DNA from 3 places in the Arthrobacter pasteuri genome. Region 3 is predicted to be linked to each of the others. Evidence: riboswitches for the same ligand, from Rfam matches in the RefSeq annotation. Region 3 holds a riboswitch; each other region holds the start of a gene.
What was found. A riboswitch is a leader RNA that binds a small molecule or an ion and turns the genes downstream of it on or off. The one in region 3 is predicted to bind S-adenosylmethionine.
Positions count from the first base shown of each region.

Region 1 (2,257 bases), on a different contig from region 3:
ACGCACGCCCGCGGTGAGCTGCGCTTCCGCCCCGAGCTGGCTGTGCGTCGTGGACGCCGGATGGATGACGAGCGAGCGGACGTCGCCGACGTTCGCGACGTGCGAGTGGAGTTCCAGTCCGTCGACGAAGCGCTTGCCGGCCTGCAGTCCCCCGACGATGTCGAAGCTGACGATCGCGCCCGTACCGTTGTTCCGCCCGTACTTCCTGCCGCGCTCGTACCAGGGGCTCGAGGCGAGGCCGGCGTAGGAGACGCGTTCGACGTCGTCGTGCCCCTCGAGCCACTCGGCGACCGCCTGCGCGTTCTGCACGTGGCGCTCCACCCGCAGGCTGAGGGTCTCCAGTCCCTGCGCGATGAGGAAGGCGTTGAACGGCGAGACGGACGAGCCGAGGTCGCGCAGGAGCTGGACGCGGGCCTTCAGGATGTACGCGAGGTTCGCGCCGAGTGCGCTGCCGACGCCGAGGTCCCGCGCGTAGACGAGTCCGTGGTAGCTCTCGTCCGGCGTGTTGAAGCCGGGGAACCGCTCGGGGTACCGGGCGAAGTCGAAGTTCCCCGAATCGACGATGACCCCGGCGATGGCATTGCCATGGCCCCCGAGGTACTTCGTCGCGGAGTGCACCACGATGTCCGCGCCCCATTCGATGGGCCGGATCAGGTACGGCGTGGACAGCGTGTTGTCCACGATCAGCGGAAGCCCGTTCTCGTGGGCGACGGCGCTGATGCCCTCGATGTCGAGGACGTCCTGCCGGGGGTTGGACACGACCTCGCCGAAGAAGAGCTTGGTGTTCGGCCGGACGGCGTTCCGCCACTGCTCGAGGTCGTCCGGGTCCTCCACGAAGGTGGTCTCGATGCCGAACTTCTTCAGCGTGTGCTTGAAGAGGTTGTACGTGCCGCCGTAGAGGCTGGGGCTGGCGACGATGTGGTCCCCCGCCTCCGCGATGTTCAGCACCGCGAAGGTCTCGGCGGCCTGGCCCGAGGCGAGCAGCAGGGCGCCGGCTCCGCCCTCGAGGCTCGCGATCCTCGTCTCCACCGCTTCCTGCGTGGGATTCCCGATACGCGTGTAGATGGGCGCGAGTTCCGTCAGCGCGAACCGGTTGGCGGCACTCTCGGCGCTCGGGAAGACGAACGACGACGTCTGGTAGATGGGCAGCGCGCGCGCTCCCGTGGCTGCGTCCGGTACCTGGCCGGCGTGGATCTGGCGTGTCTCGAAAGACCAATCGTTGGACATGGTGCTCCCTTTCGGAAGGGGCTCCGCCTGGTCCGGTGCCCCGGCCGGTGCGTGCCGCTCCAGGAGACCGGCTCCCGCAGGAGCCCGCGCTTGAACGGCGCCGGAATAGCGCCGAACCTGGTCTTCACCCGGGGCACCCCACCGCGGTTGGAGGGTTGCCGGCCAGCAAGCCGGGGCTTCGTGCTGGCACTCATGACCTCTCCTCATGAAAGCCCATCCGAGCAGATCCGGCAAGCCGTATGACCGTTCGTGAAGCAGCGTGAGGACGGGGCTGCGGAGACGCCATCGGAGGACCAGCAGGAGTAAGGCGATCCTAAGTCGAGACGTGCATCACTTAGTGCCAAGATAACCGCATGCGATTGGATCATGTCTCATATGCCTGCGAACCCAATGGACTTGCTGCGACTGCCGACCGGATCGCGGCCAACCTCGGGATGGACCCCGTGAAGGGTGGCGTGCACCCGCGCTTCGGCACCCGGAACATGATCTTCCCCCTGGTGAACGGCCAGTACCTGGAGGTCGTGGAGGTCCTCGACCACCCGGCGTCGACCAAGGCCCCCTTCGGTCAGGCGGTGCGCGCACGCTCCGAGGCCGGCGGAGGCTGGATGGGCTGGTGCGTCGCCGTGGACGACCTCACACCGTTCGAGGAGCGCCTCGGCCGCAGCGCGGTTCCCGGCAACCGCAAGTTCCCCGACGGCCAGGAACTGACGTGGCAGCAGATCGGCATCAAGGGACTCATCGCGGACCCCCAGGTCCCCTACCTGCTCCGCTGGGACGAGGGCAGCGAGGCCCTGCACCCCTCCCAGGCGCGACCGGCGTCGGTCAAACTGTCCTGCCTCACCATCGCAGGATCGTCCGAACGCGTGACCGAGTGGCTCGGCACCGACGTCGAGGAGACGCTTGACGGCGTCAAGGTCCAGTGGATCGCCCCGAACGGCACTCCGGGCATCATGTCCGTGACCTTCGAGACCGCCGACGGCCGCATCGAGATCTGACCCCCGATATCACCCAGTACGAACAGGAAAGGGCC
Region 1 covers NZ_JBTNDO010000004.1:82,983-85,239, forward strand. Annotated here, with positions in the region: gene ACX80H_RS14955 (bifunctional o-acetylhomoserine/o-acetylserine sulfhydrylase) at 1-1,227, opposite strand, end outside; SAM riboswitch class IV at 1,309-1,425, opposite strand; gene ACX80H_RS14960 (VOC family protein) at 1,581-2,222, shown strand.
Region 1: it holds a riboswitch for S-adenosylmethionine, as region 3 does, so the genes downstream of both, ACX80H_RS14955 (bifunctional o-acetylhomoserine/o-acetylserine sulfhydrylase) here and ACX80H_RS08825 (methylenetetrahydrofolate reductase) in region 3, are expected to answer to the same signal.

Region 2 (2,257 bases), 340 kb from region 3:
GTAGTCCGGGAATTCATACGCCGCGGTCTGATAGATGGGGACTGCCACGGGCCGGTAGGGGGCCTGCGGCTCATAACCTGCGTGGATCTGGGAAGTGGCCGTACAGCCGGCGTCACCGGTACTCATCGAAGATGCTCCTTCGGCAGAAGTGGTCAGGGCTTGGGATCGAGCGGGTCTACAGGGACCGGGTCGCCGGTCCCGTGTGGGATGGCGGGGTCGGGGGCGCCCCAACCGCATGCGCTTCCGGAATCCAGGGATTGATGGCCGACACCGGGAAATCCCGGTAGACCTCGACATTTCCCGACACAATGGAAAGGCTTTTATGAATTGCAGTCGCAGCAATGAGGGAATCGACTGCGGACACCTCGGCGTCACTCAGCATCGGGCCCCAGACAGCGGCGATATCAGCGTCGACGGAAAGAATGTTCGAGCTGTAGGAGTTCACGAACTCCTGCACCCAGGCGCCGACGGTCCGATATTGCTGGTTCTCCCGGCTCACCAGATGCAGTTCCCCGATCGTCAGGGCGGAGACGAATATACGGAAGTGTCTCCTCCGCTGGAGGAAATCGACGACAGCCGTGGAAGGGCGTGGGCTCCGCAACTCCACGACGACGTCGGTATCCAGAAGGAGGCCGCTTGTGCGTGGCATTCCTCAGACTGCCAGTGGGGGCAGACCGGCGTCCTCCGTGCGATTCGGTGCCACATGCGGTCCGAGGAGGAAGTCCACGAACGCTTCACGTGGAGCCATGAGTGCCTCGTAGTCGTGAATGCTCACGACCGACAGGGGAACCTGGGCGTGGGAGGCAGCAAGGGAGGTAGCAGTCATCGGCGGGCGGCACGGGGCCGCGTCCTTTCGGGAGCTCTTGCCCGCACCAGGTACCCCGGGGGGTGAATGCGGACCGCTTCGTCATCCGAACCACCCACCGAGCGCGGGGTTGGTATGTGACCAAGTCGGAGCTTGACGGTCACAATTCATGAAGCTGTTGGAAGTATAACCACGCAATCGTGATCGAAGTAAACACCCCGCGCCTTTGTGCCCTCGTGCGCTCGCACGCCTATCGACGGTTCCACGCCTGGTAGCAGGGAATTTCGCCGGCCGCAGGAGTCGAGACTCCGCACCGAATTGCTCCGGAATATTACGCCCCTGGTTTTTCCGGCGCGCTCATCGTCGTCCATGATGGGGCCAGCCCCTCCGATTGGTGCTCAGCCTTCTGGCTGTGGAGGGGACGTGCCTGCGTCACCGGTGGATTTAGAGCCCTAAGCCACACCATCCAGAGCAGCTGAGAGACCTGCCTCCATGACGCTGCAGCTTCCCCCGGATTTCCTGTCCGGAAAGGTGCTAATGGCAGGACCGATGGAAAGGAAAACATCATGACACTCGATCGCATCTCCACCAGCCACGCCGGCTCGCTGCCCCGCACACCGGAACTGATCGCCGCCAACGCCGCCCGCACCTTCGCCGAGGACGGCTTCACCCTGGAACGGACACCGGAATTCGAAGGACTGCTCACGACTGCCGTGGTGGACCTCGTCCAACGCCAGAAGGAGTTCGGGATCACGATCCCGGGCGATGGCGAGTACGGCAAGGCGATGTCCAACCCGGTCGATTACGGAGCCTGGTGGACCTACAGCTTCCAGCGCACCGCCGGCCTGGAACTGACGGACTTCAATCCGATCCTCGCCGAGCCTGTCCGTAGCGAGCCCGGCGCCATCAGGCTGACCTCGTTCGCCGACCGGCGTGACTGGACCCGCTTCGCGGCGGCCTACCAGGATCCCGAGAGCGGCATCCAGATCGGCAAGAACGCCACAGCCTTTCCGTCCGCGACCGGGCCGATCTCCTACACCGGGCACGCTGCACTGGCCAGCGACATCACGAACCTCAAAGCGGGGTTGGGCGCCGCGGGCATCCCGACAGGATTCATCACGGCCCTCTCACCCGGGTCCGCGAGCAGGATCGGCAACGACTATTACGCCAGCGAGGAGGAGTTCATCTACGCCTGGGCCGATGTCCTGCGCGAGGAGTACAAGGCCATCGTCGAAGCAGGCCTGATCGTGCAGATCGACGATCCGTCCATCGCGGAGAACTGGGACCAGATCAACCCCGAACCCACCATCGAGGACTACCAGAAGTTCACCCGGATCCGGGTCGAGGCGCTGAACTATGCGCTGCGGGGACTACCCGAGGAACAGGTCCGGTTCCACGTCTGCTGGGGTTCCTGGCACGGCCCGCACACCACGGACATCGAGTTCCGCCACA
Region 2 covers NZ_JBTNDO010000001.1:1,526,990-1,529,246, forward strand. Annotated here, with positions in the region: gene ACX80H_RS07165 (O-acetylhomoserine aminocarboxypropyltransferase/cysteine synthase family protein) at 1-126, opposite strand, end outside; gene ACX80H_RS07170 (PIN domain-containing protein) at 176-649, opposite strand; SAM riboswitch class IV at 855-980, opposite strand; SAM riboswitch class I at 1,265-1,361, shown strand; gene ACX80H_RS07175 (cobalamin-independent methionine synthase II family protein) at 1,372-2,257, shown strand, end outside.
Region 2: it holds a riboswitch for S-adenosylmethionine, as region 3 does, so the genes downstream of both, ACX80H_RS07175 (cobalamin-independent methionine synthase II family protein) here and ACX80H_RS08825 (methylenetetrahydrofolate reductase) in region 3, are expected to answer to the same signal.

Region 3 (2,257 bases):
CGATGCGCGGGTAGCCGAGGATCGTGGCGGCAGGGAAGGTGTTCTCGGTGCTCATGGTGTTCTCCTCTGGAAGGTGTGGCAGGTCGTGGTTCAGATTCGGGGGGCAGGCTCAGGCCGGGACGGCGTCCGGCGAGCGCGCCGCCGGCAGGTCGATCTCCTCGATGACCCCGATGGACGCGCGATGGTCGTTGAAGGTGAACAGGTGCACGCCCGGGGCCCCAGCCTCGAAAGCCGCCCGGGCCAAGACGGCCGCTGCCTGCACGCCGATCCGCCGGCGTTCGGCCTCACCCGAGGCGGTCTCCAGCCGGTGCAGCAGGGCGGGGTCGGGACGGACGCCGGTCATTCCGGCCAGCCGTTCGAGCCGGCGGATGTTCCCCAGGGGCATCACCCCGGGGATGATCGGGATGGTGACTCCCGCGGCCCGGGCCGCGGTCAGCAGGCGGATGTAGTGGGCGGGGTCGAAATACACCTGCGTGATGGCGAAGTCGGCACCGGACCGCTGTTTGGAGACCAGCACCTCGACGTCGTGCAGGAACGACGGCGATTCCGGGTGCCGGTTCGGGTAGGCCGCCACCCCCACCGCCAGCCGACCGCCGGCGAGCGCGGCCCCGTGCCGGGCCTCGACCTCCCGGATCAGTTCCACCAGGGACTGGGCGAAGGGAAGCTCGCCGCGCAGTGCCTGCGGATCCTGCGGCAGGTCTCCGCGGAGGGCCAGCATGCCCCTCACCCCCAGTGCGACGAGCTGCCGCACCAACAGGTCGAGGCTCGCCCGTGTCTCCCCCACGCAACAGAGGTGGGCCAGCGGGCGCAGCCTGGTGTTGCTGGTCAGGTGCCCGATCAACTCGATCGAGGCCCGGCGCCTCGCGGGTGTGCCGCTGTAGGTCACTGAGACGTAGTCGGGACGGGTGGCCTCGAGTTCGTCGATCGTCCGCAGCACGGCATCCCCGGCTTCCGGGGTGGCCGGCGGATACAGCTCGTACGACAGCGACGGCGGTACCGCTGCCCCTTTCTTCAACGTCATCCCCGCTCCTCGGTGTGTCCGAGGGAGTGCACCAGGATGCGTGCCGGAAACCGGCGATCCCGGCGTGTCGGGACCGCTGGCGGGTGCGCTGATGCATGTCCATCGGTTCTGGCATTAGCACCGGTTCCACTGCTCTCCCGAGGGGAGGGCAGCGGAATGGTTGCTGCGGCGTCAACAAGCCAGATCTCTCGGCCGCTCTTGATGGTTGGTGGGATCACTGTAAGCGGCACCCCGGTCCCGGGTGCAGAACGTGCGGCGACAAGGCGCCGCATGACGTTCCGCGACGCCGATTTCGTCACATACCGCGTCCCCAACGACATATAACGAACCCGTCACATCGTCGGCCCTCCTCCTCGAGGTGTCGACGAGTCGAGTAAGGAAGCGGCGCTCAATCACGGCCGGCAGCATTCAGCGCGTCGACCTGCAGCGCGGCGTCGTGATCGTTCGTCAGCGCCTCGCAAATCCCAGGAACTGCCCGTGCCCTTGGGTGTAGCGGAACTCGGCGTGAGTGAGCGAAGTGAAACGTAGATTCTGGTACTGGGTTTCGCTACACGAATTGAGCTTCCAGGAGTGGATCGTGTGAGTCGCAGCGATAAGTGGCACGTTTTTCACAGCGGTTAGTGGCCGATGAGGAGACTTCTCGGGCTGCATCGACGAGTTCGGGTGTGAGGGTTTCGAGTTTGTTGAGAGCCTGGATGCGGGTGATCTGAGTGAGGAGTCGGTCAACGAGGCGGAAGTTGCCGCCCGTGATACGGATGATGGTTGCGATGGCAGTGGCGTGAGCGATGCCGTCATCGACTGCGGTGTTCTCTGTGGTGGGAAGGCGTTTGGTGAGGACAGCAGCGAGTTCTTCGGTTGTCAGGGCTCGGTATTCGTGGGCGAAACCGATGCGGCTGTAGAGCTGGGGGTAGCGGGCGAGTCTTTTCTCGATGCCGGGCATACCGATGAGGATGACGCCCATGTTGTGGCGGTCGAAGTAGTCGCGGACTTGTTCGAGACCCGGGGCTTTGAGGCGGTCGGCTTCGTCGATGATGAGCAGTTCGGTTCGTCCGCTAGAGCGGGAGTCGGTGTGGACGAAGGGGTCGATGGTGCCGTGTTCGGCATAGTCCACGGCGTAGGAGATGTGTTGGCATGCCTGCGGTAGCCCTTCGTCGATTTGCTTGATGGTTGCTGCGACGGTGGGGGTGAAGAAAGCGGTACGGGCTTGGAGTACTCGTTCTGGTATCGGTGCGAGAT
Region 3 covers NZ_JBTNDO010000001.1:1,864,522-1,866,778, forward strand. Annotated here, with positions in the region: gene metE (5-methyltetrahydropteroyltriglutamate--homocysteine S-methyltransferase) at 1-55, opposite strand, end outside; gene ACX80H_RS08825 (methylenetetrahydrofolate reductase) at 110-1,021, opposite strand; SAM riboswitch class I at 1,118-1,229, opposite strand; gene ACX80H_RS08830 (AAA family ATPase) at 1,569-2,257, opposite strand, start outside.